DNA from 2 places in the Planococcus sp. YIM B11945 genome. Region 1 is predicted to be linked to the other one. Evidence: predicted binding sites of a transcription regulator. Region 1 holds the regulator's gene; the other holds the start of a gene.
The links. The regulator NrdR, encoded in region 1, represses ribonucleotide reductase genes. The targets are predictions, from matches to a motif close to AACACNATATATNGTGTT.
Positions count from the first base shown of each region.

Region 2: ACRRQV_RS01810 (vitamin B12-dependent ribonucleotide reductase) is a predicted target of NrdR. The motif match lies at 4,168-4,185, and genes of this name have one in related genera.

Region 1 covers NZ_JBOZWR010000001.1:106,795-121,933, forward strand. Annotated here, with positions in the region: gene ACRRQV_RS00595 (FxsA family protein) at 1-77, shown strand, start outside; gene citZ (citrate synthase) at 262-1,377, shown strand; gene icd (NADP-dependent isocitrate dehydrogenase) at 1,458-2,726, shown strand; gene mdh (malate dehydrogenase) at 2,891-3,829, shown strand; gene ACRRQV_RS00615 (MaoC/PaaZ C-terminal domain-containing protein) at 3,966-4,442, shown strand; gene ACRRQV_RS00620 (response regulator transcription factor) at 4,490-5,197, shown strand; gene pnpS (two-component system histidine kinase PnpS) at 5,194-6,594, shown strand; gene polA (DNA polymerase I) at 6,829-9,447, shown strand; gene mutM (bifunctional DNA-formamidopyrimidine glycosylase/DNA-(apurinic or apyrimidinic site) lyase) at 9,466-10,338, shown strand; gene coaE (dephospho-CoA kinase) at 10,348-10,953, shown strand; gene ACRRQV_RS00645 (glyceraldehyde-3-phosphate dehydrogenase) at 11,055-12,071, shown strand; gene speD (adenosylmethionine decarboxylase) at 12,388-12,771, shown strand; gene nrdR (transcriptional regulator NrdR) at 12,888-13,364, shown strand; gene ACRRQV_RS00660 (replication initiation and membrane attachment family protein) at 13,376-14,737, shown strand; gene dnaI (primosomal protein DnaI) at 14,738-15,139, shown strand, end outside.
Region 2 covers NZ_JBOZWR010000001.1:336,449-351,587, reverse strand. Annotated here, with positions in the region: gene ACRRQV_RS01820 (M24 family metallopeptidase) at 1-978, opposite strand, end outside; gene aroQ (type II 3-dehydroquinate dehydratase) at 975-1,415, opposite strand; gene ACRRQV_RS01810 (vitamin B12-dependent ribonucleotide reductase) at 1,576-4,134, opposite strand; gene ACRRQV_RS01805 (rhodanese-like domain-containing protein) at 4,622-5,005, shown strand; gene ACRRQV_RS01800 (ATP-binding protein) at 5,192-6,463, shown strand; gene ACRRQV_RS01795 (hypothetical protein) at 6,543-6,704, opposite strand; gene ACRRQV_RS01790 (hypothetical protein) at 7,183-7,530, opposite strand; gene gcvPB (aminomethyl-transferring glycine dehydrogenase subunit GcvPB) at 7,717-9,180, opposite strand; gene gcvPA (aminomethyl-transferring glycine dehydrogenase subunit GcvPA) at 9,173-10,540, opposite strand; gene gcvT (glycine cleavage system aminomethyltransferase GcvT) at 10,568-11,677, opposite strand; glycine riboswitch at 11,853-11,944, opposite strand; gene ACRRQV_RS01770 (shikimate kinase) at 12,087-12,599, opposite strand; gene comGF (competence type IV pilus minor pilin ComGF) at 12,804-13,232, opposite strand; gene ACRRQV_RS01760 (hypothetical protein) at 13,229-13,543, opposite strand; gene comGD (competence type IV pilus minor pilin ComGD) at 13,518-13,958, opposite strand; gene comGC (competence type IV pilus major pilin ComGC) at 13,943-14,257, opposite strand; gene comGB (competence type IV pilus assembly protein ComGB) at 14,270-15,139, opposite strand, start outside.

The DNA of each region.
Region 1 (15,139 bases):
CTCAAAACCTTTATAAACCGCTAGTTTATCGATTGCTTCAAAAAAAGATGAAGACAACTCGGATTATTGTTCAATAATCCGAGTAAACTCATCATTTTTTAGGGAAGTTTGAAAAAAACAAGCGTTTTCATTCACAAAGCCTTCAAAATTGATTATAATGGCAAAGTAAGGAATATAGCATAAGGTTCATAAACGCAGATGAGCCATCATTCTGCCTTTTTTTATGAAATGATGGATTATACTGAAGAAGGAGCGATTTATATGACATCGGCAAAAGGTTTAGAAGGTGTAGTAGCAACACAATCTGCCATCAGTTCTATTATTGATGACACTCTTACATACGTTGGCTACGATATTGATGATTTAGCAGTAAATGCAAGTTTCGAAGAAGTGATTTACTTGCTATGGCATCAAAGATTGCCAAAAGCAGATGAATTGGCAGAATTAAAACAGCAATTAGCTGATAACATGTCAGTTCCACAAGCGGTTTTAGACCACTTTAAAACATACGAAATTAAAAAAGTTCACCCAATGGCGGCTCTTCGTACAGCAGTTTCCATGCTTGGTCTTTTTGATGAAGAAGCGGAAGACATGAATCCGGAAGCCAACTACCGCAAAGCGATCAAGATTCAAGCGAAAATTTCTACGCTTGTTACAGCATTTGGCCGCATCCGCAACGGACAAGAACCGGTAGCGCCTAAAACAGACTTAAGCTTTGCTGCAAACTTCCTATATATGCTTTCGGGCGAAATGCCGGAAGATATTGAAATTGAAGCTTTCAATAAAGCGCTTGTACTTCACGCTGACCACGAATTGAATGCATCGACATTCACAGCACGTGTAGCAGTTGCGACACTTTCTGATGTTTATTCTGGCATTACGGCCGCAATCGGCGCATTGAAAGGGCCATTGCACGGCGGAGCGAATGAACAAGTGATGAAAATGTTAACAGAAATCGGTACTGTCGAAAACGTTGATTCGTACATCAATGGAAAATTGGCAAACAAAGAAAAAATCATGGGCTTTGGCCATCGCGTTTACCGCAAAGGCGATCCGCGTGCGAAACACCTTCGCGAAATGTCACAGAAATTGACAAAAATTCGCGGAGAAGAAAAATGGTACGAAATGTCGATTAAAATCGATGAAATCGTAACAGGACAGAAGAACCTTCCGCCAAACGTGGATTTCTATTCTGCCTCTGTTTACCATTCATTGAACATTGAACACGATTTATTCACTCCGATCTTTGCAGTGTCACGTACATCTGGCTGGTTGGCTCACATTCTTGAGCAGTATTCAGACAACCGCCTGATCCGCCCACGTGCAGAATACATCGGACCTGGCATGCAGACATACGTGCCAGTAGAAGAACGTTAAAACCAATTAAAATAAAATACAATCTGTAGGGCTCGCACTTTGTGCAGCCCTACGACTTTGACTACAGGAGGCAATACTAAATGGCTAACGGCGAAAAAATCACAGTAGAAAACGGCGTATTAAACGTCCCTAACAATGCAGTCATTCCTTTCATTATCGGTGACGGAACAGGGCCAGATATTTGGCATGCAGCTTCCCGCGTATTGGAACAAGCCGTAACAAAAGCTTACAACGGCGAAAAATCAATCGTATGGAAAGAAGTTCTTGCAGGACAAAAAGCATTCGATGAAACAGGAGAATGGCTTCCTGAAGAAACGCTTGAAGTGATCCGTGAATACTTGATCGCAATCAAAGGCCCTCTTACAACGCCAATCGGCGGCGGTATCCGTTCATTGAACGTTGCACTTCGCCAAGAGCTTGATCTTTACACTTGCTTGCGTCCGGTTCGCTATTTTGACGGCGTTCCTTCACCGGTGAAACGCCCAGAAGACACAGACATGGTTATTTTCCGTGAAAACACTGAAGATATCTATGCTGGAATCGAGTACGCTAAAGGTACTGAAGAAGTTGCGAAATTGCTTGCATTCCTTCAAGACGAAATGGGCGTTAACAAAATCCGTTTCCCTGAAACTTCTGGATTAGGCATTAAGCCAATCTCTGAAGAAGGGACAAAACGTTTAGTGCGCGCTGCGATCAACTATGCAATTACTGAAGGCCGCGAATCATTGACGCTTGTCCACAAAGGGAATATCATGAAATTCACTGAAGGAGCTTTCAAAAACTGGGGCTACGAAGTGGCTGAACAAGAATTCGGCGATAAAGTCTTCACTTGGAACCAATACGATGCGATTAAAGACGAGCAAGGAACAGATGCTGCGAACAAAGCGCAAGAAGAAGCACTTGCTTCAGGCAAAATCCTTGTCAAAGATTCGATCGCTGACATTTTCCTTCAACAAATCCTTACACGCCCAAGCGAGTTCGACGTAGTGGCTACAATGAACTTGAACGGCGATTACATTTCTGATGCATTGGCCGCACAAGTAGGTGGAATTGGTATCGCACCAGGAGCGAACATCAACTACCTTACTGGACACGCAATCTTCGAAGCAACTCACGGTACAGCTCCTAAATACGCTGGCCTTGATAAAGTAAACCCGTCTTCTGTTATTCTTTCAGGTGTATTGATGCTTGAACACCTTGGCTGGACAGAAGCTGCGAAATTAATCGTTGCTTCAATGGAAAAAACCATTTCTTCTAAAGTTGTAACTTATGACTTTGCCCGCCTTATGGACGGCGCAACAGAAGTTAAATGTTCTGAGTTCGCTGACGAGCTTATCAAAAACTTCTAATAAAAAAGGAGGGGGAAACCCCTCTTTTTTTTTATATTAAAGCTGTCGGATTATTTTGCCATTAAGTTATAAAAGGCTTGCTTAGAAAATTGAAGCACTTGCTTTCGAGGCGGAAAAGCGAATGACCCGATCAGTCTTACCCGAATGGAAGAGGAGGAGTTTTTATGACATTTCAACGCAAAAAGATTTCTGTAATCGGATCTGGTTTTACTGGAGCGACGGCCGCCTTTTTGTTAGCACAAAAAGAGTTGGGCGATGTTATATTGGTGGATATTCCGCAAATGGAAAATCCGGCAAAAGGCAAGGCACTTGATATGGCAGAAGCGGGGCCGGTTCAAGGATTTGATGCACGCGTAACAGGAACCGCTAATTACGAGGATACAAAAGACTCGGATTTGGTGATCATTACTGCCGGCATTGCTCGGAAACCCGGGATGAGCCGGGATGACCTTGTCCAAACAAATCAAAAAATCATGATAGCTGTTGCTGCTGAAATCGTAAAATACTCCCCCCATACAACGATCATTGTATTGACCAATCCGGTTGATGCCATGACATATACTGTCTTCAAAGAGTCGGGGCTTCCGAAAGAGCGGGTCATCGGACAATCGGGAGTTTTGGATTCTGCCCGTTTCCGGACGTTTGTGGCTGAAGAATTAAATGTATCGGTTAAAGATGTTACGGGTTTTGTGTTAGGTGGGCACGGAGACGATATGGTGCCGTTAGTGCGCTATTCGTATGCAGGCGGAATTCCGCTGGAAACCTTGATTCCGAAAAAACGCCTCGATGAAATTGTTGCGCGCACACGCAAGGGAGGAGCGGAAATCGTTGAATTGCTGGGAAATGGTTCTGCGTACTATGCTCCGGCTGCGTCCTTAGTGGAAATGGCTGAAGCGATTATTAAAGACCAGCGGCGCCTATTGCCGGCAATCGCTTTTCTTGAAGGGGAGTACAGATTGGACGGCATCTACTTGGGCGTGCCGACCCTTCTAGGTGCTGGAGGGATTGAAAAAATTTATGAAATTGATTTGAATGATGACGAACAAGCAGCTTTGAACAAGTCCGCAGAGTCGGTAAAAGCGGTTATGAAGGTCTTAGCTTAAACTAGCCGGGCAAGGCATTCTTTGCCCGCTTTTTTTAAATCGAAATCCTGCACAGCCAATCTCTTTGAAGTGCTTGCTCTTTCCTTAAGAAAATTGATACTATTAAGGCATAAAGAAAATCGGGGAGGGAATTTTATTGCTGCTCGGGAAAAAACGCAAATTAGGCCGCAAAATTGAAGATATAAATGTCGGTGAAAAGCTTCAGTTGACGGAAAAAATCGAAGACAAAGACTTATTGCTTTATCTCGGTTTAACGAATGACAGTAACCCGCTTTATATCCAGCACGATTTTGCATCCCAAACGGCTTTTGAAAAACCGGTGGTGCCATCCATAATGCTAACAGGCATTATCGCTTCTGCTATTTCCAAATACTTGCCGGGAGCAGGCTCGTATATTAGCGAGCAACGGTTGAAATTCATCAAACCGATTTATCATTACTCGACCATTGAATTTTTGCTTGAAGTAACAGCGGTCAATGTGAAAAACAATGAAGTAACAGTCCGTGTGGAGGCAACGGACGAAAACGGTGAAAAAGCGATCGAAGGCATTGTCATTGCCAATCCGCCTCAAATTATTAATCAACTGACTTCACAAGCTATGGATAATTTTTAACGCGAGGTTTGGGATGGGGGTTCTAAACTGAATGCGGAGGCTATTACATGATGAAAAAGATTTTAATTATTGAAGACGAGCATTCAATTGCAACGTTGATTTCCTATAACCTGGTTCAAGCGGGATTTGAAACAATAGTGGCCAATGATGGCAAGGATGGCTATGAAATGGCAATAAGCGAAAACCCTTCCTTGATTGTCTTGGATTTGATGTTGCCATCAATGGATGGAGTAGACGTCTGCAAAGCGTTGCGCCAACAAAAAATAAACACGCCAATTATTATGTTGACTGCAAAAGACGATGAATTTGATAAAGTATTGGGATTGGAACTCGGAGCAGACGATTACATGACGAAACCGTTCAGCCCACGCGAAGTGGTAGCTCGCATTAAAGCCGTATTGCGGAGGACTGAAAGCTCTCCTGAATCGCATACAGATTCATCAGCCCCTTTGAAATTAGGCAGTTTAAGTGTTTACCCTGACCGTTTCGAAGCGTTTATGAGCGAACAGCAAATCGAATTCACACCAAAAGAATTTGAGTTGCTTGTCTACTTAATGGAAAATAAAAACCGGGTATTGACGCGCGACCAATTATTGAGTGCCGTCTGGAAATACGATTTTGCAGGAGACACCCGCATTGTGGACGTGCATATCAGCCACCTTCGCGAAAAAATTGAGGAAAATAGCCGAAAACCGACTTTTATTAAAACGATTAGAGGGCTTGGCTACAAATTCGAGGAGCCAAAAGCGATATGAAATCGTATCGGCAGCGACTATTATTGATGATTCTGGGTTGGATCGGCTTTTTGCTGGCCAGCCTTTTAGTTATTATAGGCCAGCTTTATCCACTTTATGAACGAGCGCAAAACACATTAAATCTTTGGATGATCCTAGTGCTGGTTTTTGCATTTGCTCTGGCATTTTCCGCTATTGTTATTCATCGGATTATCAAAATGCATGCGCGGCCTGTCGAGAATGTCACCGAAACGGCGTTGGAATTAGTCAAAGGCAATTACCGGGCAAGAGCGATTGAATCCGGGCCGGTTGCCGCGATGCAGCTCAGTTCAACAATCAATGTTTTGGCTCGGAATCTACAGGAAATTACAGCAATTCGTGAAATGGAACAAGAACGCTTAAAAACTCTTATCGAAAATATGGGCAGTTCGTTGATGATGATTAACCGGCAAGGAAAGATTTCGCTTGTTAACAAGCCTTTTCTCCAAGAGCTTGAACTGGCAATGGAAGATGTCGAGGATAAAATGTATAAAGACTTGAAAATCCCACAAGTTTTGGAACAATTCATCGAAAAAGTGTTTATGACTGAAACACCGGACAGGGACCAAATCGAATTCACAATTGGCCTTCATAAAAAACATTTGGAAGTCTATGGTGCCCCTGTTATGGGCGAGCATGAACGCTGGTTCGGCGTGGTTATTGTTGCACATGACATTTCAGATTTAAAACGCCTGGAGCAAATCCGAAAAGATTTTGTCGCGAACGTATCGCATGAACTTCGGACGCCGGTTACTTCCATAAAAGGATTTTCCGAAACCTTGTTGGACGGGGCTTATGAAGATACGTCGACGTTATTATCATTTCTGGAAATTATTCAAAAAGAAAGCAACAGGCTTGAAATGCTCATTAAGGATTTGCTGGATTTGTCGAAAGTCGAGCAGACTGGTTTTCAAGTAAAGGCTAGCCCAACAGATATGAAAGCCGCCATTGAAAGGGCGATAAACATGATTAGCCCCCGCTTGAAGGAAAAGGCCATTCATTTAACTTGCGAGCTGGAGACGGTAACGGTATACGGAGACGCAGACAGGCTGATTCAAGTAATGATGAATTTATTGGTCAACGCCATTACGTACTCTTCTTCTAATACGACAATTACGGTTCAGTTGTATAAAAAGCGCGATCAAGCAGTTGTAAAAGTAAAAGACGAAGGAATTGGCGTGGAAGCTTCGGAAATCGGCCGCTTGTTTGAACGGTTTTATCGGGTGGATCGCGCCCGCAGCCGCAATTCCGGCGGTACGGGACTGGGTTTGTCTATCGTTAAACATTTGATTGAAGCCCATCACGGGAAGCTGGAAGTGGAAAGCAAAGTAGGAGTAGGCACGACTTTCACCTTCTACTTGCCATTAACCAAACTATAAAAAATTTCCAAGTTTATAGAAAGTTTACACTAGCTTAACACGTTCTTCACATTCGCTTGTTAAGGTATAGAAGAACCCCCCTTAAACCGCAAGATTTGAAAAGAGCCCAAAAATGGGCTCTTTTTCTTTTGCTGCCTGCATATTTGGCAGAAGTATGGGCCTTCATTTCTTTTCTTTTTGCCTGCATGGTAAACTAAAGAGAATGAGGGCTTTTTAGTGAAAGGGGTAATTTTTGTGGCGAAGAAAATATTATTATTAGACGGAAACAGTTTGGCATACCGGGCATTTTTTGCCTTGCCGCTTTTAACGAACGAACAAGGGGTTCATACGAATGCTGTTTACGGCTTTACAATGATGCTCCAAAAAATCTTGGAAGAAGAACAGCCGACCCATATGATGGTGGCTTTTGATGCCGGAAAAACAACGTTCCGCCATGCAACATTCAGTGAATACAAAGGAGGGCGCCAAAAAACGCCGCCTGAGTTGTCTGAACAATTTCCGTACTTAAGAAAATTGATTGAAGCGTATCAAATTAAAAGCTATGAGCTTCCGAACTACGAAGCGGATGACATTATCGGAACGCTAAGCCTTGAAGCCGAAAAGTCGGGCGACGAAGTCATTGTCATTTCAGGAGACAAAGATTTGACGCAGTTGGCTTCACCGTCTACCACGGTGTATATTACGAGAAAAGGCATAACCGATATCGAAAAGTATACAGTCGAACATATCCGTGAAAAATACGGCTTGGCTCCAGAGCAAATCATTGATATGAAAGGTCTAATGGGCGACGCGTCGGATAATATCCCGGGTGTTCCTGGTGTAGGCGAGAAAACCGCTTTGAAATTGCTCGCTGCTTATGGAACGGTCGAAGGCGTGTACGCGGCCATCGATGAACAAAAAGGCAAAATGAAAGAAAAGCTGGCAGCAAATGAAGACTTGGCTTACATCAGCAAAAAACTGGCGACGATTGAACGCCAGGCGCCTATTGAAGTATCTATTGATGAATTAACGTATTCCGGACCGGATAACGAAGAGTTGATTAAGATTTGGAACGAATTGGCGTTCAAATCGCTATTGGAAAAAATGGAATACACTACGGAAGAAACGGTCAAAGAAGAGCTGCGCTTTACCGTAATGGATGATATTGATCCATCGATTTTAACCGGCGAAATGGCGGTTCATTTAGAGCTTTACGATGAGCAATACCATACATGCGATTTGCTCGGTGTATCGCTTGCGACTGCTGAAGAAACATACGTGATTCCTATGGACTTGGTCAAAAAATCAGAAGCGTTCCAAGCGTGGCTGAGCGATCCTGTGAAAAAGAAATTTATGGCCGATTCAAAAGCGGCGACGGCTGCCTTTTTCCGTTGCGGCATTGAGTTGAACGGCGTTGATTTTGATTTGATGCTGGGTGCCTATATTGTCAATCCATCGTTGACGTATACTGACCTGGCGAGCATTGTACAAGAATACGGCTATACGGACGTTTCGACAAATGAACAAGTTTACGGCAAAGGCGCTAAAAAAGCGGTTCCGGAAGAGGTCGTCTTGCATGAACATTTGGCACGAAAAGCTCGGGCTATTTGGGCAGTGCGGCCAGAAGTGGTGAGAAAACTTCAAGAAAACGACCAGTTTGACTTATACGACAAACTGGAACTGCCGCTTGCAACGATTCTCGGTGCAATGGAATCGTTCGGTGTAAAAGTGGATAAAGGGCAATTGACCGATATGGGCAAAGAGTTATCCGAAAAGCTTGCTGAAATTGAAAAAAACATTCATTGGATTGCCGGAGAGAAATTTAACATCAATTCCCCGAAACAGTTGGGCGTAGTGTTGTTTGAAAAACTTGGGCTTCCAGTATTGAAAAAAACGAAAACCGGCTATTCCACCGCAGCCGATGTGCTGGAGAAGTTAGAGGGGCAGCATGAAATTATTTCCCAAATCCTGATTTACCGCCAGCTAGGCAAATTATTGTCTACGTATATCGAGGGCTTGTTAAAAGAAATCCACGAAGATGGAAAAGTGCACACCCGATTCCAGCAAGCGTTGACGACAACCGGAAGACTGAGTTCCATTAATCCGAACTTGCAAAACATTCCAGTTCGCCTAGAGGAAGGACGGAAAATTCGAAAAGCGTTTGTTCCTTCCGAACCGGATTGGGTAATGGTCGCTGCAGATTATTCCCAGATTGAATTGCGTGTGCTGGCGCACATGTCAGAAGACGCGCGGCTGATCGAAGCGTTCCAAAATGATCAGGATATCCATACGGCCACAGCGGCAGATGTTTTCCACGTCCCGTTGGAAGAAGTGACAAGCGATATGCGCCGTGCAGCCAAGGCAGTAAATTTTGGAATTGTTTACGGCATCAGTGATTACGGCTTATCGCAAAGCTTGACGATTACCCGAAAAGCAGCGCAAGAGTTTATTGACCGCTACTTGGCCAGTTTCCCAGGCGTCAAGAAGTATATGACAGACATCGTACAAAAAGCACGTAAAGACGGCTTTGTCACGACGTTGATGAACCGCAGAAGATACTTGCCGGATATCAACAGCTCGAACTTCAATTTGCGAAGTTTTGCGGAACGGACGGCGATGAACACGCCGATTCAAGGAAGCGCAGCAGACGTCATTAAAAAAGCGATGATCAATATGGCAGAAGCATTGGAGCGGGAAGGCATGCAAACCCGTATGCTTTTGCAAGTGCATGATGAATTGATTTTCGAAGCGCCGCCAGAAGAGCTTGAAAAACTAAAAACCTTAGTTCCGGAAGCGATGGAATCGGCGATGGCGTTGAACGTGCCGCTAAAAGTCGACTTTGCATTCGGTGATACTTGGTATGATACAAAATGATGAGAGGAGTTGGCGCTAATGCCTGAACTTCCAGAAGTGGAAGGCGTTGTCCGCCAAATTCGCCCGGCGGCTCTCGGAAAGAAAATTCGAGACGTTTATGTGTCCGAGACGATTCGCCTTTCAAAAACGAATGGCAAAGAAGCCATCATTAAACGGATGGAAGCGGACCGGTTTATCGAGAGTTTGATCGGTGCGCAGATTGTTAGTGTGGAGCGGCGAAGCAAATACATTTATTTCACGTTAAAAACAGCGGGCAACGAATTTTTGCTCGTTAATCATTTAGGAATGTCGGGAGCTTGGTTCTATGTGGACCAGCTTTTGTCTATTGCAGAAGAAAAATTCCGCCGCCATGTCCATGTAGTGCTAACGCTGAGCGACGGAAATTTATTGGCGTATTCGGATATCCGGCGTTTTGGCGAAATGCGTGTCTTAAAGGAAGAAGCGGAGTTTCCTCCGCTTCTTTTGATGGCTCCCGAACCTTTTGAAAAAGGGGCGCTTACGCATTTTCTAGAAATGGCGGAAAGCCCGAAATACAAAGCGAAACCAATCAAAGAAGTGATTATGGACGGGCAAGTGATTTCGGGATGCGGCAATATTTATGCTACTGAAGCACTTTTTAAAATGAAAATCCACCCGAACAGAGCAGCCGGCAGAATCAGCAGGTTGCGGAAGATCGAGTTGTTTGAAACCATTGTGGCCATACTTCTAGAAAGCATCGAGGCTGGCGGCAGTACAATTTCAGATTACCGGAACGTCAACGGGGAATCGGGAAACATGCAGAACCGTTTTGGCATGTATGGGAAAAAGCACTGCCTAACATGCGGCACCGCTACCAAAACGTTGAAAATCGGCGGAAGGGCGTCGGTGTACTGTCCGACCTGCCAAAAGTGAGGGCTTAAGATGATTATCGGACTAACGGGCAGCATTGCAAGCGGTAAAAGTACAGTATCAAAAATGTTAAGCGATTTCGGATTTCCCGTTGTCGATGCAGATTTAGTGGCACGTGAAGTCGTGGAACCCGGAACCCCGACATTAAAGGAAATCCAAGAAATCTTTGGAAGCGGCATTCTGTTGCCAGACGGGGGCTTGGACCGGACAAAATTGGGGGAAATCATTTTTAACGATCCAGCTAGCCGCCAGAAGCTGAATGACGTCATTCATCCAGCCATCCGGAAAGAATTATTGCGCCAGCGTGACCATTTATTGGCTACGGGCAACGACACAGTCGTCTTGGATATTCCATTGTTATTTGAAAGCAAGCTTTTGAATTTTGCCGAAAAAATATTGGTTGTATCGGTAGATGAAGAAACCCAATTGGCCCGATTGATGATGCGCAACGGCTTTTCGGAAAGAGAAGCCCGCGCCCGCATCGCATCGCAATTGCCGATGTCGGTAAAAGAAAAAGGGGCGGATGCAGTCATATACAACCACGGTTCAATAGAAGAAACTCACATGCAGCTGCAACGCATTTTAGAGAATTGGCATCTTTTGGAACGAAAAGAATAGCTTGTCTTTTGGGATTAAGGTTCCTTAATTCGGATAATGTGTTATACTATATATCTAAAAGGAATTTTTAAGTATAACTTATTTAATGGGGGACGTATAAAATGACTGTTTCTATTGCGATTAATGGATTTGGCCGTATCGGCCGTATGGTTTTTAGACAGGCAATTTTAATGGATGATGTAAAAATTGCGGCTGTAAATGCGAGTTATCCTGCTGAGACGTTAGCTCATTTAATAAAGTATGACACAAATCACGGCACCTTCGCAGGCGACATTTTTGCCGATGATGATGCGTTGATTGTTAACGGAAAACGGGTTCAACTCGTCAACGAACGGGATCCATTGCTGCTTCCATGGAAAGAAATGGGCATTGATATCGTTATAGAAGCAACCGGAAAATTCAATTCGCGCGAAAAAGCGGCGCTTCATTTGGAAGCGGGTGCACGAAAAGTCATTTTGACAGCACCTGGGAAAAACGAAGATATTACAGTGGTAATGGGTGTGAACGAAGGTAAATTGGATATTGAAAAACACGATATTATTTCCAATGCCAGCTGCACAACCAACTGTTTGGCTCCAGTTGCCAAAGTGCTTCACAACGCGTTTGGCATTGAAAACGGCTTGATGACTACGGTGCATTCATATACGAATGACCAAAAAAACTTGGACAATCCACACAAAGATCTTCGCAGAGCACGCTCTTGTGCACAATCCATCATTCCTACTTCGACGGGCGCTGCGAAAGCGCTGTCACTCGTCTTGCCGGAACTAGAAGGGAAACTGCACGGCATGGCTCTTCGCGTGCCAACTCCGAATGTTTCACTGGTGGACTTGGTCGTTGATTTAGAGCGGGACGTAACAGCAGAAGAAGTAAACGCTGCCTTCGTACGAGCTTCTGAAAACGAGATGGCTGGAATTTTAAGTTTGACGATGGAGCCGTTAGTGTCCATTGATTTCAATACAAATTCTCAGTCGGCAATCATTGATGGACTTTCCACAATGGTCATTGGCAACCGCAAAGTAAAAGTTCTTGCGTGGTATGACAACGAATGGGGCTATTCTGCACGCGTGATCGACTTAACAAAAAAAGTAGCGGCTGCTTTGGTATCGCTAGTTTAATCAGGAAAATGGAAATTGCCTCTCCGGCGCAAACGGAGAGGCAATTTTTTATAGAGAGTTTTTAATTAACGGGAATAAATTAAAAAGATAAAATTGTTGCATTTGATTCTAATCCATCATATACTATGATTCGTGGCTAAGAAATAAGCCTCAAACGTCTGTACTATCAGTTCAAGTCACGGAGCGTACGGAATCATTTTTATTCACATGACTGCTTAAAGGGTTAGGACCTCTTAGGACTAACTTTCCCCCGTGGTAGTCAACTTTGAATATTTTGAGCAAACCAACAAAATGATATCAAAGGGGGAAACGAACCATGGAAACAATGGGACGTCACGTAATTGCAGAACTATGGCAGTGTGATTTTGACAAATTAAACGATATGGATTATATCGAAAAAACTTTTGTTGATGCAGCACTCAAATCCGGAGCAGAAATCAGAGAGGTAGCTTTTCACAAATTCGCACCACAAGGCGTAAGCGGCGTAGTGATCATTTCTGAATCGCACTTAACGATCCACAGCTTTCCGGAACACGGCTATGCAAGTGTAGATGTTTATACTTGCGGCGATCTAGATCCGACAATTGCAGCTGATTATATTGCAAAAGCGCTTGACTCGCAAGCGAGTGAAGTAACAGAATTGCCGCGTGGAATGGGACCAATCGGTGCTGGAAAAACCAAAGTTTCAGTAACTGCATAATCCATTAAAATTGGAAAACACGAAAGCAGGGGATAAAATCCTCTGCTTTTTCTATTTTCTGAAGGAATTTTTGTTATAATAGACAGAAGAGATTGTACGTTTAGGGAGATGTCAAAATGAAGTGTCCGGCTTGCCAACACAATGGAACGCGCGTCGTCGATTCGCGGCCAGTTGATGAAAATAAATCCATAAGAAGGCGGAGAGAATGCGAAGAGTGCGGCTATCGCTTTACAACATTTGAAAAAGTGGAAGAAATGCCGTTGATCGTTGTGAAAAAAGACGGTTCCCGCGAGGAATTCAGCCGCGAAAAAGTATTGCGTGGGCTCATACGTGCATGCGAGAAGCGTCCGGTGCCTTTAGAAAAGCTGGAAGAACTGGTTTTCACCATTGAAAAAGATTTACGCCGCATTGGCAATGCCGAAGTCAAATCGGAAGAAGTGGGCGAGATGGTGATGGACCGCCTGGCGGCAATCGACGAAGTGGCTTACGTCCGTTTTGCAAGTGTTTATCGCCAATTCAAAGATATTACGGTTTTCATTGATGAATTGAAGGATTTGCTGAAAAGAAGTCCTGAAGAAAAGAAAACCGAGTAAGGCGGTGGCTTATGACAGCACTTTATAAAGAATTGCAAGCGGCAGATGCCTATAAAATCCGGCTGCCATATCCGTTTTCAGATTACGACCGGCAGTTGCTGACGCTTTTGTATCAGCCGATGATCGGAGCAGAAGCGGTCGCTTTTTACATGACACTTTGGGCAGAAGGCGAAACGATGAAAGAAGAAGCCGCCCATTATACATTGATGAATCTGTTAGGTGTGCCGATTGCGAAGATTTTTGAATCGCGGATTCAACTGGAAGCAATCGGATTGCTGAAGACATACCGCAAAGACGCAGAAAACCGGACGTTTATTTACGAGTTGTGCCCGCCATTAGATCCAAAGACTTTCTTTTCCGATCCGCTATTGTCGATGTTTTTATTCAGCAAAATTGGAGAAGCAGCCTATCGCAGAGCACGGGACCGATTTTTGATCCATTCCGATGACATGGTGGGCTTTGAAGAAGTCTCGCGGACGTTTACGGATATTTTTCAGCCGGTCCATGCAAAAGCCGGTTATCCGGCAGAACAGCCGGAGTTGCATGAACGCAAACAAGCGGGCTACTCGGCCGATGTTGACTTTGATTTTGAATTATTGCGCCAAGGCTTATCTGAACAATTGGTGCCAAAGCGCGTTTTAACTGTTGCGATAAAAGATACCATTGCGAAACTGGCGTTTTTGTATGGCTGGGGTCCATTGGAAATGCAAAAAGTCATTTTGCTGGCCATTGACGACGATTACAAACTGACAGTGGACGGTGTGAAAAAAGCCGCGTCGGATTATTACAAATTGACGGTGACCACTACAGCGCCGAAACTTGTGCAAGTACATAAAACGGAGCCGAAAGTGGAAGAGCCGCCGAAAACAAAGCAAGAAGAACTGCTGCTGTATTTGGAATCTGCTTCTCCGGTCGAAGTACTGCGGGATATAGCAAACGGCAACGAGCCGCTCCCGTCAGATGTCCAATTAGCAAATCAGCTGGTCATGCAGCACGGCATGGAGCCGGCAGTCGTCAACGTCCTGCTTCAATACGTCCTGCTTCGGACGGATATGAAATTGACCAAAGCTTATGTGGAGAAAATTGCTTCGCACTGGCTCCGCAAAAAAGTGACGACCGCAAAAGACGCCATGGAACTTGCGCGCATTGAACATGCCCAATACATGAAATGGAAAGCGGAAGGCTCACCGTCAACTGCCAAAACCTCGGCGTCGTCCAGCCGAAAACCGGTGCGGGAAGAAAAGCTGCCGGAGTGGTTTTATCAAAAAGATGAAGTGCCTGCTGCTAAAGCGGATGCGCCGAACGATCAGTTTGAAGTGGAAAAACAAAAACTTCTCGCGAAACTGGCGATGAAGAAAGGCAAAGGTGAATAAATGGAACCGATTCGCGAAACACTTAAACGCGTCGTCAACGCCCCGGCTTTCTCCGAGCGTTATAACGAAATGCGAAGAGAAGTGCTGGAGAATCCAGGTGTTCAACAGTTTTTGGAAAAACACAGTGATGAAATTGACAAAGGCATCGTCGACCGTGGCATGCACAAGTTGTATGAGTACATCGACCAGTCGCACGACTGCAATAAATGCCCAGCCCTCGGGCAATGTATAAACCACTTGAAGGGTTTCGAGCCGAATCTGGTATTGGAGCGGGGGACGATTGGCATTGATTATACGAAATGCCGGTTGAAAACGGAACACGACAACAAACGCCAGTCTTCTTCGATGATTCACAGCATGTACATGCCAAAAGAAGTGATGCAAGCAACGCTTTCGGGCTTT
Region 2 (15,139 bases), 230 kb from region 1:
AACTCCGGGCACATATATTCCCGGTTCAACCGTGACAGCCATGCCTGGTTCAAGGACCGTTTCCGATTTGAAGGATAGCCCAGGACCTTCGTGCACTTCAAGGCCGATGCCGTGCCCAGTCGAATGGCCGAATGCTTCACCGTATCCTTTGGACTTGATGTGATCGCGGGCAATCGCATCTGCTTCAATGCCGGACATTCCCGGCCCGATTTTTTCGACTGCCAATACTTGGGAATCCAACACGATCTGATAAATTTCTTTCAGTTCTTCAGAAGGTTCGCCAACTGCTACCGTGCGCGTGATGTCGGAAATATAGCCATTGTAAAGCGCACCAAAGTCCAGTGTCACCATGTCGCCTTGTTCGATTACTTTATCTGTCGCAACGCCGTGCGGCAATGCCGAGCGCGTTCCTGAAGCTACAATGATATCAAACGATGAAGAAGTTGCACCTTGTTGTCTCATGAAAAATTCCAGTTCGTTGGAAACTTCCAGTTCAGTCCGTCCAGCGCGGATAAAACCGCAGATGTGTTCATACGCCGCGTCCGCGATTTTCGCCGCTTGCTTCAATACTTCCACTTCTTCTGGTGTTTTGATCATGCGAATTTTTTCGATTAACCCGCTAACCGGTTTTAATTCCGCTTCGAGCTTCTCTTTGTATTGCACAAATGTGGCATAAGTTATGTATTCTTGTTCAAACGCCAAGGACTTGATGCCTTGTTCTTTGGCGAGTTCCGTCACTTCTTCTAATAGGCTTGTTTTTGCTTGGATAATTTCAAAGTCTTTTACTTGAGCTGCCGCCTGTTCGGTATAGCGGAAATCAGTAATGAACCATGCTTTGTCGCGAGTGACCACCGCGAGGCCCGCAGTTCCGGTAAAGTTCGTGATGTACCGCAAGTTATATGAGCTGGTTACCAGCAACGCTTCAAGCTGTTGTTTTTCCATTTCCGTGCGCAATTTTTGTAATTTCAATCTAGTCATCCCCTTTGGTTTGATAGTAATAACGCGTGCAGCGCCAATTTGTAGACATCCTTGCCGAAACCTGCGATTTGCCCTGCTGCGACCGGCGCAATAAACGAATGATGGCGAAATTCTTCTCGGCTGTAAACATTCGAAATATGCACTTCGATTACTGGAAGCTGAACTGACGCAATCGCATCACGAATGGCTACGCTTGTGTGCGTGTAAGCGCCGGCATTCAACACTATGCCGGACAATTTATCGTCTCCCGCTTCGTGGATCCAGTTGATCAAGTCCCCTTCTTGATTTGATTGGCGGCATTCCAGTTCGATGCCATGTTCCGCGGCAAACTGGCCCAGCTCTGTTTCCAGCTCTTGGAGCGTGAATGTTCCGTACGCTTCTTTTTCTCGCTTGCCGAGCCGATTCAAGTTCGGTCCATTCAAGCACAACACCCTCATTTCACCACTCCTCTCCTTCAACTCCTTCATTATTTTATCACAAGGAGTGAATCGAGCAACTATTACAAAAACAATAAACGGCACGAATTGCAAGCGCATAATCGCTTAGGCATGAAAACAGAAAAAAACGCGGCGGCCGAAGCCGTCGCGTTCAGATAGATCAAAGCCCGCATTTTAATTGGGCATTGCAGTTGGTGCAGGTGTTGCAGCCACCCATTTCTTCCACTGTCCCTTTTCGGCAAACCGGACAAATGTCGCCTACTTCAGAGCCGATTGTCACATTGGTAGAACGAAGATCTTGAATGGTATCAATAAGGACGATTGGACGTTTCGCTGTTACTTCCTCAGCATGCTCTTCTTCAAACGTGTTTTCTTCCGCTTTCAGCGTCAACACTTGAGAATCACGGCTGCCGTCAACGTAAACTGTACCGCCTTTTGCGCCGCCTTTGTAAAGCCGTTCGTAGACGCCTTCTACTTGCTCAACTGTGTAGCCGCGCGGTGCGTTCACCGTTTTCGAAATGGACGAATCGATCCAGCGTTGGATGATGCATTGCACATCAGCATGGGCTTCAGGCGCCAAATCCATTGACGTGACAAACGCTGTCGGAAGATTTTCTTCGTCGGCTTCTGGATTGTTTTTCAAATACTCCCGAACGATATCGGCTTTTACTTCGATAAATTTGCCGAGTCTGCCGCTGCGGTAGTAAGTGAAGGAATAATAAGGTTCTAATCCGGTAGACACGCCGACCATTGTGCCCGTCGAACCGGTTGGCGCGACCGTCAATAGATGCGAGTTGCGAATCCCTTTTTCAAGAATAGCTTCCCGGATATGTTCCGGCATGCCTTGCATAAAGCCGGTTTCCGTAAACGCTTTGCGGAGCGCCGCCGTTTCTTCGTCAGTCTTGCCGACTAGGAACGGGAAGCTTTCGCGTTCTACAGCCAATTCAGTTGATTCTTCATATGCCGCCACTGCAATCGTTTTGAAGATCTCATCGACCAGCTCGTTGCCTTCTGGCGAGCCGTATTCTTTATCGCAATAAATCAACAGATCCGCAAGGCCCATCACACCAAGGCCGACACGGCGTTCACCGAGTGCCTGTACGCGGTTTTCTTCCAAGAAATAAGGCGTTGCATCGATGACGTTGTCTTGCATGCGGACGCCGACGCGAACCGTTTCTTTCAATGCTTCAAAATCCACTTGTTTTGTAGCGGCATCTGCAAACTGCGCCAAGTTGACTGCAGCCAAGTTGCACACTGAATAAGGAGCTAACGGCTGCTCGCCGCACGGGTTGGTCGCTACCACTTTTTGGCCGTATGCTTTCGCATTGGTTTTTTCATTGGCGTTGTCAATAAAGAAAATGCCCGGTTCTGCTGAATAAGTCGCGCAGACATTGATCAAGTTCCAAAGGTCGCGCGCTTTCATCGTCCGGTAGGTGCGGACTTTGTGGCCCATTTTTTCCCACTCGCGGACATCGCCGACTTCGTGCCATTGTTCGTTGTAAATGGCCATTTCTTCTTTTGAATACGATTCAACAGCCGGGAAGCGCAATTCGAAATCCGCATCGTTTTCGACAGCTTCCATGAAATCGCTTGTCAATGTCACGGAGATATTGGCGCCGGTCAGAAATTCTTCGTTATGCACGGAGTACGTTCCGCCGTCGCGAAGTTTTGTTTCAGCGTCGCGCATGATTTTTTCATTAAAGCCGCCCATGCCTGGAATCGCACGATAATTTAAGATGCCTTGATACATCGCTTCTTCTTGCTCTGTCAATGGCTTGAATTTTAATTTCTCATTGGCCAGCTTTTTGATTGTTTCGTCTTCCGTGTTTTCAATCAAATAACGGAGAATGCGCGGATTTTGCATTTTCGAGATGATAAATTCCGCAATATCCGGATGCCAGTCAGCCAGCATGATCATTTGTGCCCCGCGGCGCGATCCGCCTTGTTCAACCAAATGTGTCAGTTTGGCAATGTCATCAAGCCATGAAACGGAACCTGAGGACTTGCCGTTGACGCCGCGCGCCAATGTATTGCGCGGGCGAAGCGTTGAACCGTTTGTTCCGACGCCGCCGCCACGTGACATGATTTCCATCACTTGTTTGCGGTGGTCCGAAATGCCTTCGCGTGAATCTGCTACAAACGGCATTACGTAGCAATTGAAATACGTAACGTCTGTGTCAGCCCCGGCTCCGTAAAGAACGCGCCCTGCTGGAATGAATTTCAATCCGACAAGCTGCTCGTAGAATTTTTTAAACCAATGCTGGCGTTTTTCAGGTGTTGCTTCTACTGATGCAAGTCCAGTCGCATTGCGTTTTGCGATTTGTTCGTAAAAGACTTCAAGCGGTTTTTCAATGACATCAAGCGAACGCAAAACAATGCCTTTTTCCTGTTCGTCCGGCTTGTCGATGGCGCTTCTGTAATCTTCTTCAATCCACACGCGCGCTTTGTTGGCCGCTTTATCAAGAGAGACGATATAGCCAAGCCCGCGTGCCGGGAATTTCGGATCTTCCTTAACCGTCAAGACGACAAAATCGCCCGCTTTCAGCGTCTTTTTTTCCGTATCCTTGAACGAATAACGGTCAATCATGACGAGGCGCGAAACCCCTTTGTGTGTAATTTTCATGTCTTTTGTGACGGCGTGGACTTGAGGAAACGATTTAATGTCCTCGTTTAAAGAACCAGCATCTAAAGTATATTCGGATTGTGTGGCAGAAACCATTTGACAATTCCTCCTTCATATTATATGGAGATGAACACTATATATAGTATTACTACATTCCCCATGATACTATATGTTGAAACACTTTTAAATAACAAAATTATGCTTCCCTTTTTTAATGGAGTGAAAAGCTCGATTTATCAAGGTTTTCATTTTCAAAATGAGCCAAAAGACTCCTTAGCCCTTGAAAACTCTCAGCATCTTCAGCCTTTTTATTTCTTTAAACACTTGACATCTGCTAGTTGCTCTGCTGTCAATTTGTAAGGCTGCAAGTTAACTTCACGAGCTGCGGTGAAACCGACTTTTCCAGCCAAAACGCACTCTATCTTTCGCTTTTTCATTTTATACTTGAAAACCGTTTGATAAATTGCCAAGAAGGATAATTCACAAGATTGCCTCCTAAATTCCGCAATAAGTGTAACATTGCCATTGAATAACCGTCACTCCTTCTTTTATAATGAAGAGAGAAAAGAAAGGGGCAAGAACATTGGAGTTACTTTATACAATTTTAGTTATTTTAGTAGTAGCGATCGCATTCGCTGTCGTTTCTTATTTGCGCATTAAAAAAGCGGTCACCACGTTAACGCAAGAACAATTTATCGAAGGCTACCGAAAAGCCCAATTGATTGATGTCCGGGAAGCAAAAGATTTTGCTGCTGGGCACATTTTAGGATCGCGCAACATTCCACAAACACAATTGCGCCAACGCTATAAAGAAATCCGCGCCGACAAGCCGGTTTACTTATACGACCAAAACGGAGCCCGCAGCGGCCGTGTCGCTCTTTTTCTAAAGAAAAAAGGCTACAACGACATTTATCAATTGCAAGGCGGGTTCAAGCAATGGACCGGCAAAATCAAAGCCAAATCCTAACAAAAAAAGTCTTTCCTAAGCGGGAAGACTTTTTTTTCTACAGCAAAATTCATTTGCAGGTAGTGAAAGTCCTTTTTTCTCTCGTTTTGATCACCAGACGAAGCCATTAAAGCACTCATTGCTTTTATGATCGTTGTAAGCAAACCGAATATACCTATTCAACTTCTAAAGAAATGAGGAACTTTGATGAAACCAATGATTTTATTTCCACATAATGATTCCCTTCGCGACATATTGCCGTATTATGCGGATATTGCAGCGGTTTCGAGCCGTATCGTTTCTGCGTTGAACAATCGGTCGGAAGGTTCCTGGATGCAAGTGGACATTTCCGATACCATCATTCAGCTGCATACCTATTTGTTGGAAATGATGGAAAATGGCTTGGTGCCCTACGAAACGCTGTCATTTGTCTACGAAGGGCGGCCGCTCGGCAAAATCACTCATGCAGCGGATGATTCGCACAGCGGCAAATTAAAAATCCAGGAAACGTTCGAAAACCGCTTGGTCTTTTTTCCGGAGCACGAAGTGGCCATTTGCCAGTTGGCTTATTACACGAGCTCGGACAACAGCTGGCCGGAATTCCATTGCTTTGCAAAATCGGTGGATGCGGCATTCACTTTCTTAGAAGCGATGAATGAAAAGCAGCGCCAAGTGCTGATGAGCAAAATCACGTTCCTTGTGGATACCGACGAAGGCATAAAGCGCCGCAAGAATGGCGAAATGGCCATCGTGGCCCGTGAAGAAGTAATGCTCAATGAAGGAACCAAAAAAGATATTTTCCGGTCCATTGATGAATTTTTTAACGCCGACGGCCAGTTTTTCAAAGATTACGGAGTTCCTTATAAACGCGGCATTTTGCTTTACGGCGCACCGGGCAATGGCAAAACGACTTTGGTCAAGTCCATAACCGGGTCGACAAATGCGCCTGTCGTCTATTGGCAAATAACGGAATTTACAAACAGCTACTCGATCCAGGAAGTGTTTGGCATCGTGTCGCGGCTGGCGCCGGCCATTTTGGTCATTGAAGACATCGATTCCATGCCGGAATTCACCCGCTCGGTTTTTTTGAACACTTTGGATGGCACACAATCGCGTGAAGGGCTTTTTATCATCGGGACGACCAATTACCCTGAACAAATCGATCCGGCCTTAATCAACCGTGCAGGCCGCTTTGACCGAGCCTATGAAATTCCGTCGCCGGACAAGAAGCTTCGTGAACGCTACTTGCGAAAACTTGACGTCAATTCAATTTTTACTGAAGCTGAAATGCTCGAAATGGCCAATTTGACAAAAAGCTTATCGATTTCCCAACTCAACGAGCTTTACATGTCTTCTGCCCTCAATTGGCATTATGACGGCGATTCGGGATTTGCCAAGCGGATTGCGGAGCTGCAAAAACAAAACAAGCGCACCAAGCAAAAAGATTGGGTGGAAGAAGAATCTCCGATCGGGTTTTAAATAAAAAAATCCCACTTATTTGAAGTGGGATTTTTTTATGTTTAGTTTAATACGACAAATTAGCATTTCTTGAAAGCACCTATAAAAATAATATATCCGCAATGAGAAAAAGCACGGTCAATAGCGCGACTGCAAAAACCGACTGCAGCGAAATCATTTTTCCATTTTTCTCTTTCTCAAAAAACGATTTTATCACGACGAAAACGACTGCTACAAAGAACGTTCCGATTACCTGTCCCAATTCTAACTCCTCTATGGCTTTCCCTGCTTCCTGCCGGCTTCATCGCCTTATTAACTAACTATATCACAGTATATTTTAGTATCAGCCTCTCCATAAAAAACCCCATTCCAACAAATAAACGGGGGGTTCACGTTTGTTTTGTAAAAATTCCTTTATCGCCGTGCCAAAGAATTACTTATAATATTTTTTCAAATTACCATTCTCACATTCTTCTAACAAATAACGAGAATAAGTCTGCAAAAATTGTGAGATCGCCGCAACTTCTGCAGTAGCTTCTTTCGCTCTTTTCTCATCGACTGAAAGCAAATAGATTGCCGCACTTTATTATATATACATTGTTTCCTTTTTCGATCCCTTTTTTGAATCCATACAGAAAAACACCCTCAACATCATTTGCACATACGAAGTTGGAGGTGTTTTTTCCTTGTCTCACTTTCATGGTCACTCTAGTGAAGACACTATATTTTCAATCTATCATTCAAGCTTTTAATTTATATTGTTCAATATGCTTTAATTTCCTTTTCACCCTAACTACCTCTTCCAATTCCGCAATATTGATTTTAGGGTTTGCGGGATCGAAAACTGTAGAAATATAACTTACGACAAAAGAGTATGTAGCTTTAAGCCGGAAGTTTCGATAGTCAACGGAATCTTCGGTCGTTGTCCAGTAAAACGTATTGTCATCTGCATCCATCAAAGCAATTACACGAAGTTTGCCATTTTTGAAACAAGATGAAAACTCCAAGTTCTTGATATACCGCTTTCCTTTTTCGAACCCATTCACTTCATTAATAGCAAGCACCATCGAAATCCACCTCTTTCCCATAGTGTGTACACTAATTAATATAACAGAACCTATGTTCTATTTGCAACAGAAAGTACTCAAAAAAGATTAAATTTCATCATATTTCTGAATTATGCCTACGACTTTTTTATTATTTTCAATAAGTGTTATTCAGCAAATCAAAAAAGGCGTCCCGAAATAACTTTTGGGACGCCTTTTTGCCTTCTATTATTCGGCTTTGGTGTAGCGCAATATTGGTTTGCGTGCTGCTTTTGTTTCATCTAGTCGTTTGATGACCGTCGTATGCGGTGCATCTTGAACGATTTCCGGATTTTCTTCCACTTCTTTGGCGATTTGGATCATCGCGTCGATAAAGGCATCCAATGTTTCTTTGGATTCCGTTTCCGTCGGCTCGATCATCATGCCTTCTTCCACATTCAACGGGAAGTAGATTGTCGGCGGATGATAGCCAAAGTCGAGCAGGCGTTTAGCCATATCCAATGTGCGAACGCCCAGTTTTTTCTGGCGGCGGCCGCTCAAGACAAATTCATGCTTGCAATGGCGGTCGTATGGCAAATCGAAATGCGGCTGAAGTCTGCGCATCATGTAATTGGCGTTCAGTACTGCGTATTCGGTAACCGCTTTTAAGCCGTCTGGACCCATCGAACGGATATACGTATACGCACGGACGTTGATGCCGAAGTTGCCGTAGAACGGTTTTACGCGGCCGATCGATTCCGGACGGTTGTAATCGAACGTCAAGCCTTCTTCGGTTTTCACCAGAACCGGTTTTGGCAAATAAGGAATCAAATCTTTCTTGACGCCGACTGGACCTGATCCAGGACCGCCGCCGCCGTGTGGGCCAGTGAATGTCTTGTGCAAGTTTAAATGGACCACGTCAAAGCCCATGTCTCCAGGGCGCGCTTTCGACATAACCGCGTTTAAATTGGCGCCGTCATAGTAAAGCTTGCCGCCGACTTCGTGGATGATGGCAGCCATCTCTAAAATCTGCTCTTCAAAAAGGCCGAGCGTGTTCGGGTTTGTCAGCATCAATGCTGCTGTATCCGGCCCGACAACACGCTTCAAGTCTTCCAAATCGACTAAGCCGTGTTCGTTTGATTTGACCGTAATCGTTTCAAATCCAGCGACTGTCGCTGAAGCCGGGTTTGTACCGTGCGCCGAATCGGGAACGATGACTTTTGTGCGGTTCATGTCGCCGCGCGATTCGTGATACGCACGGATCATCATGAGCCCCGTCCATTCGCCGTGTGCGCCGGCAGCCGGCTGAAGCGTCACTTCGTCCATGCCCGTGATTTCCACCAAATGCTCTTGCAGATCATACAGCAATTCCATTGCTCCTTGAACCGTTGATTCGTCCTGCAGCGGGTGGATGTTGGCAAATCCCGGGAAACGCGCAACGGTTTCGTTGATTTTCGGATTGTATTTCATCGTGCAAGAGCCAAGTGGATAGAATCCGGAATCAACGCCGTGGTTGCGTTTTGACAACGCCGTGTAATGGCGCATGATATCCAGTTCCGACACTTCCGGCAAATCGGCAGCTTCTTTGCGAAGCAAACCTTCCGGCAAAAATTCATTCAAATCAAGTTCTGGCACATCTAATGTCGGCAAGCTATAGCCAACGCGGCCTTCTTTTGTGATTTCAAAAATGAGCGGTTGATTGTCTTTATGCATGAGTAGCCCCCATTTCCTGCACCGTCGCAGCCAAAACCTGCACAAATGCATCAATTTCTTCTTTTGTCCGTTGTTCGGTCACGGCGACCAGCACATGCCCTGCCAATTCTTCAAAGCTGCGGCCAAGGTCATAGCCGCCGATGATGCCTTGCTCCAATAGTGCAGCGTTCAATTCGCGGACATCGGCAGCTGCCTTGACGACGATTTCATTGAAATGTGCGCCTTCAAATGCAATTTCAAAGCCCGCTTGTTTTAATTGCTGTTTCATATAATGCGTTTTGGTGATGTTTTGAACCGCGATTTCTTTTGTACCCACTTTGCCTAGAGCCGTCATCGCGACTGACGCAGCTAATGCATTCAATGCCTGGTTCGAGCAAATGTTTGAAGTCGCCTTGTCGCGGCGGATATGCTGTTCGCGAGCTTGCAGCGTCAACACAAATCCGCGGCGTCCGTCTTCGTCTGTTGTTTCGCCGACTAAGCGGCCCGGAACTTTGCGCATCAACGCTTTTGTCACGGCAAAATATCCGCAATGCGGCCCGCCGAATGCTTCGGCAATCCCGAAAGGCTGTGCATCGCCGACTGTTATGTCCGCACCCAGTTTTCCAGGAGGCGTCAAGGCGCCAAGCGCAAGCGGATTTGCCGATACAGCAAACAAAGCGCCAGCTTCATGGATAATCGGCTCCAATGCTTGCAAGTTTTCCACTTGGCCGAAAAAGTTCGGGTATTGGATCATGACTGCAGCTGTGTTTTCATCGATCATTTCTTTTAATGCATCGATATCCGTATGGCCATCTTTCAATGGGATTTCTTCCACTTCAATCGATTGGCCAAGCGCATAAGTCCGGACCACGTCGCGGGATTCCGGATGAACCGCGCGAGACACAAGGATTTTTTTGCGGCGCGTATGGCCAGCCGCAAGCATTCCCGCTTCAGCTAAAGCCGTTCCGCCATCATACATGGAAGAGTTCGCCAAATCCATGCCCGTCAATTCGCTGATCATCGTTTGGAATTCAAAAATTGCCTGCAATTCCCCTTGCGAAATTTCCGGCTGGTATGGTGTATAAGCCGTATAAAACTCAGAACGCGAAATAACATGGTCCACAATGATCGGCTTATAGTGATCGTAGACGCCTGCTCCTAAAAATGAAGCAAAACGGTTTGTGTCCGCATTTTTAGCCGCCAGCTGCGCCAATTCTTTTGTCAACGAACTTTCGGATTTGGCCGGTTTGATGTTGTACTCGCCTTTAAAACGGACTTTTTCCGGAATATCGGCAAACAATTCATCGATCGACTGGATGCCAATCGCATCCAGCATTTCTTTTTCGTCTTGCGACGTCATTGGTAAATAGCGATGTTTCATGGAGTGCTGTCCCCTTTGCAAATTAGTTTAGTTGGATCGTTTATAAAATGGCGTTTCAACGGTCTTCGCTTTTAAACGTTTGTTGCGGATTTCAATTTCAACTTCCGTTCCAAGTTCCGCAAATTTCGCAGCAACAAGTGCCAGACCGATATTTTTCTTCAGTGTAGGAGATTGCGTCCCTGTTGTCACTTCTCCAACCTTTTGGCCGTCAATATGAACTGGGTAGCCGTGGCGCGGAATGCCTTTGTCGATCATTTCGATGCCGACCAATTTGCGCGGAACGCCGTTTTCTTTTTGAGCAGCCAGTGCCGCTTTGCCGTTAAAGTCTTCTTCTTTTTGCAATTTCACCACAAAATTCAATCCTGCCTCAAGGGGCGAAATGTCTTTTGACAATTCCTGTCCGTAAAGCGCGAGACATGCTTCAAAGCGCAATGTATCACGGGCGCCAAGGCCTGCCGGCACGACGCCTTGTTCTTTGCCTTCAGTTAAAATTTTATCCCAAAGCGCGACTGTGTCTTCCGGGCTTGCATAAATCTCAAAACCGTTTTCCCCTGTATAGCCTGTGCGCGACAGCAAGACCGTGTGTCCCGCGATCAACACATTTTCTTTAAAACGGAATGGACGGATTTCGGACAAGTCTTCTTCGGACATGCGCTGCAGCACCGATTCTGCCAATGGCCCCTGAAGCGCCAATAAACCGTACTGATCAGAAACGTTTTGAAGTTGGACATCGCCTGTTGCAGTTTGTTTCATCCATTCGAAATCCTTCTCAATATTGGAAGCATTGACCACCAGCAAAAAGCGCGTGTCGTTTATTTTATAAACCAATAAATCATCGACTGTGCCGCCGTCTTCATAGCACATTGCCGTGTATTGGGCCTGATTGTTTTTAATTTTTGAAACGTCATTGGTTACGAGGTGCTGCAAAAATGTTAAGCTGTCTGGCCCTTCCACTAAAATCTCGCCCATATGGGAAACGTCGAATAGCCCTGCTTTTGTTCTTACTGCTTCATGTTCTTCTTTAATGCTTGAAAACTGCACCGGCAATTCCCAGCCGCCAAAATCGATTGTCTTTCCGCCATACTTGGCGTATGCCTCAAAAAGAGGGGTGCGGTTCAGTTGCGTTGTTTCTCCCATGAAAAGATTCCTCCTCGGTTATCAAACTCCATTAATCAAACAGCGGCCCGTCCATTATGGACATGAAAAAGGACAGAGATTTCCCTTTAATAGGGAAATCTCTGTCCTGGAACCTGAAAGTTTACCGTAACGGCTTTCCTCTTTGGTAGCTGACATGCAGCGTTCTCCAGAGATGCGTCCTGCACGAGTCTGTTTGCCTGAGAGATTCATAACTTCCGTTATTTGCTCCTTCGGCGACGCTTTTGCGTACTCTCCCCGTGCAATCATCCGCCCAAACCCGATTGTTTGGTCCAAATCGCTATACAGAATAGTATAACTTCGTCTATATCCTAACATTGATAAGCGGTAAGCGCAATCACTTTTCATTAGATGTTTAAAACGCGAACTATTATCGCTTTAAAATAAAAAATCATTCGCCTTTTAAGCGAATGACTTGAAATGCCGCATATTGCGTAATTTGGCGGAGCGTACGAAATTCCGTCCGTATGGAAATGTGGGCTGCCGCTTTATAATGCGGATAACGCATTTTATACAACGCTTCTATTTCTTCCCGCGTGGATTTTGCCACAATCGGCCGGTTTGGATCTTTGTGGATTCTACGCCAAATTTCTTTGAATGGCGCATCCAAAAACAGCACGAGCCCGGTTTCCCGCATGATTTTCTTGTTGGCTTTCCGCATGACGGCCCCGCCGCCTGTGGAAATGATGCAATAATTGCCTGTGAAGTTCCGAAGAAATTCCGTTTCCAGGTCCCTAAAGTATTTTTCCCCATGCTGTTCGAAAATTTCCGGGATGGTTTTTCCAGTCTGTCGGACAATTTCTTTGTCCATATCGTAGAAAGGCAGTTTCAGCAAAAAGCTTAACCTTCTGCCGATGGCACTTTTTCCGCAACCCATAAATCCAATCAAATAAATTCTTTTCATCTTACCACCCGATGCTACCCCTACTCAGGAATATTATTTTTTTCGATTTCTTTTAGTAGTTGTATCGTAGCATGTCTATGAAGATTTTCCAATCCATCATATGTTTTGTAATGGACCGAATACAAGACAACGCTATGGGCTATTAAAACAAGAGCGGAGATAAAAAAAACAATTGAAATCGGATACAAGGCGCCCTGTTCGCTTTTAAGGATGCGTAACACGATATTCCGCCTCTTCCCTCTGGCCGGTAGAAAACTCCAGCTGCACCGTCAGCCGGTCGCCGTCCAACAAAAATTGGCACGTCTTGACTCCGGTGAGCATGATTTCATGGCCTTCCCTAAATTTTTGTTTTCGCAGTACATTGGCATAGGATTCAATATCGTATTCCGTTCCTTGCTGGATGATGCGGATTCCGCTTCCGCTAGTGATTGCTTCAACCGAATCCACTTGCGTTAAATACGAACGCAAGTCTTCTGTAAACAGCAGCCATTCCAATTGCTTGGCATCCAGATCTTCCGAAAACGACAACGCAAAACTGAAAAACAAAACAATCAGCGGCAGCAGCACCAACAACACCGCCAGGTCAAACAAGGAATTCAGGAACAGCATCCCTTTTTCGCTGCGCAAGGTCATTTGATGCAAATATCTCTTTGGGCATTCTGGTAATCCGTATACGCGACGCACAGGTTTTCGGTCTTCTCCCACGTGTAAACCACCCCATTGACTGTCCTCGCGCCTGTTCGAACCTGTTCCGAATGGATTTCCTTCGCCGCTTCGTGAAGCGTTTCATAGGCAGCCACCCGCTCTTTTTTCAGCTGCAGCGATTGATGCATATGCTGCATGATGGGCAAAAGGGATCCGAATAAAATAAACAGCATCAATAAGCTCACCATCGTTTCTGCCCATGAAATTCCTTTTTCATTCAGATAGAACCACTCTCCCATTACCCAAATGGACGATCAGCGACCGCTCACCCTTGCTTGTCCCAAAACGGATCGTCCCCGAACTCCTGATGGCTCCGTTCGACCGGAAATAAATTTCGGTGATGTTGCTGGATTTTTTCACCGTTACCGTTTTTGGCAATTTGCGGGTTGCCAGCGGCGCGTAAAGGTTCTGGACCACTTCATAGTTGCTGGCCCCTTCCCGAAACTTTACGGCTACGGCTGTTTGGGTGCGGTAGCTTTCGCTTTGGGCAAAATAAATATCATGGATCAATAATTGAAAAAAGCGCTGTTCTTCTTTTTCGGTTTCAAACGTTCGGTATGTCGGAATCAAAATGCCAACGACCGCCATTAAGATGGCCATGACCAGCACCATCTCAATCAGCGTAAATCCCCTTTCTTTTAAGAGGCTTTTGATGACACGATACCTTCAGTGGTGATTTCAACCAGGTCGCCATTTGGGCAACTGGTTTCATTTTCTTTTAAATAGCCTTTTGACACGAGATTTTCAATCGTTGGAATCGCTTTTTCATCCATTCGGTATGATTCCACTTGGCCTTGCACCATTTGCACAAACGCTTTACAGCCTTTTTGATCGACAGCAGACGTTTGCTTGGAAACATTCGGAATGGCGATGGCAATCAAAACCGTAATAATTAACATGACGATCAGCATTTCAATTAATGTGAACCCTTTTGAATTTTTTAATAGACGCATCAAATTTCCCCCTTAAATGGTTTGGACGAGACTGTACATCGGCAGCAAAATCGCCAAATAGGCGCCAATAATGCAAGCAGCGATCATCAGAAAAAAAGCCGGCTGGATAATGCGCATGAGCTGCTGCGTTTTTAATTCGATTCTCTCCATCAGCACTTCACTGAACAAAATCAATTCTTTTCCTAAATGTCCGGTCGCTTCGCCGTGCTGGACAAATGACGGCATGTCGCTGACGACAAAGGGAAACCGGGAAAGCGCAACCGACAGCGGCTGCCCCATGATGATTTCTTGTTCCGATGCATGGGCAATATAACCGATGGCTCTGTGATAAGTTTGGTTTTTCAGCATCCCGAGCGATTCCTGGATCGATATGCCGCTATGCAAAAGCGTACCGAGTTCGCGTGCCAATAGCTGAGACCAGTACATTTTCACGTATAGCCGGACGAGCGGAATGGACAAAAGCAGCGAAACTTGTTTTTCGATGGGCTGCTTTTTCAAGATCCACGAAAAAACAAAAGCGATTGTCCCAGTTACCAAAAACATGCCGATAAACAAATCCGGCAATTTCAGCAAATAGTCGGGCATGGCCGCTCCTTCGCTGCTAGACCTGAGAGATTCGGTCAGTTCCACCAAATTTGGCACGTAATTGGTCCGGAAAAACAAAAACAAAATGGAAGTGAACACCAATAACGAAACCGGATAAACAAGCAGGTTGCGCAATTTCTTTTGGACATTTTCCGTCCGTTCAAAACTTTTCGCGATGCTGCCAATGGATTCCGCCAGCCGCCCGTGGTACTCGGCAATTTCTATCGGAAACAGCACTTGTTCTTTAAAACCCAAAAAGTGAAGGATTTCAGCTGCGTTGCCGCCGCTTTTCAATAT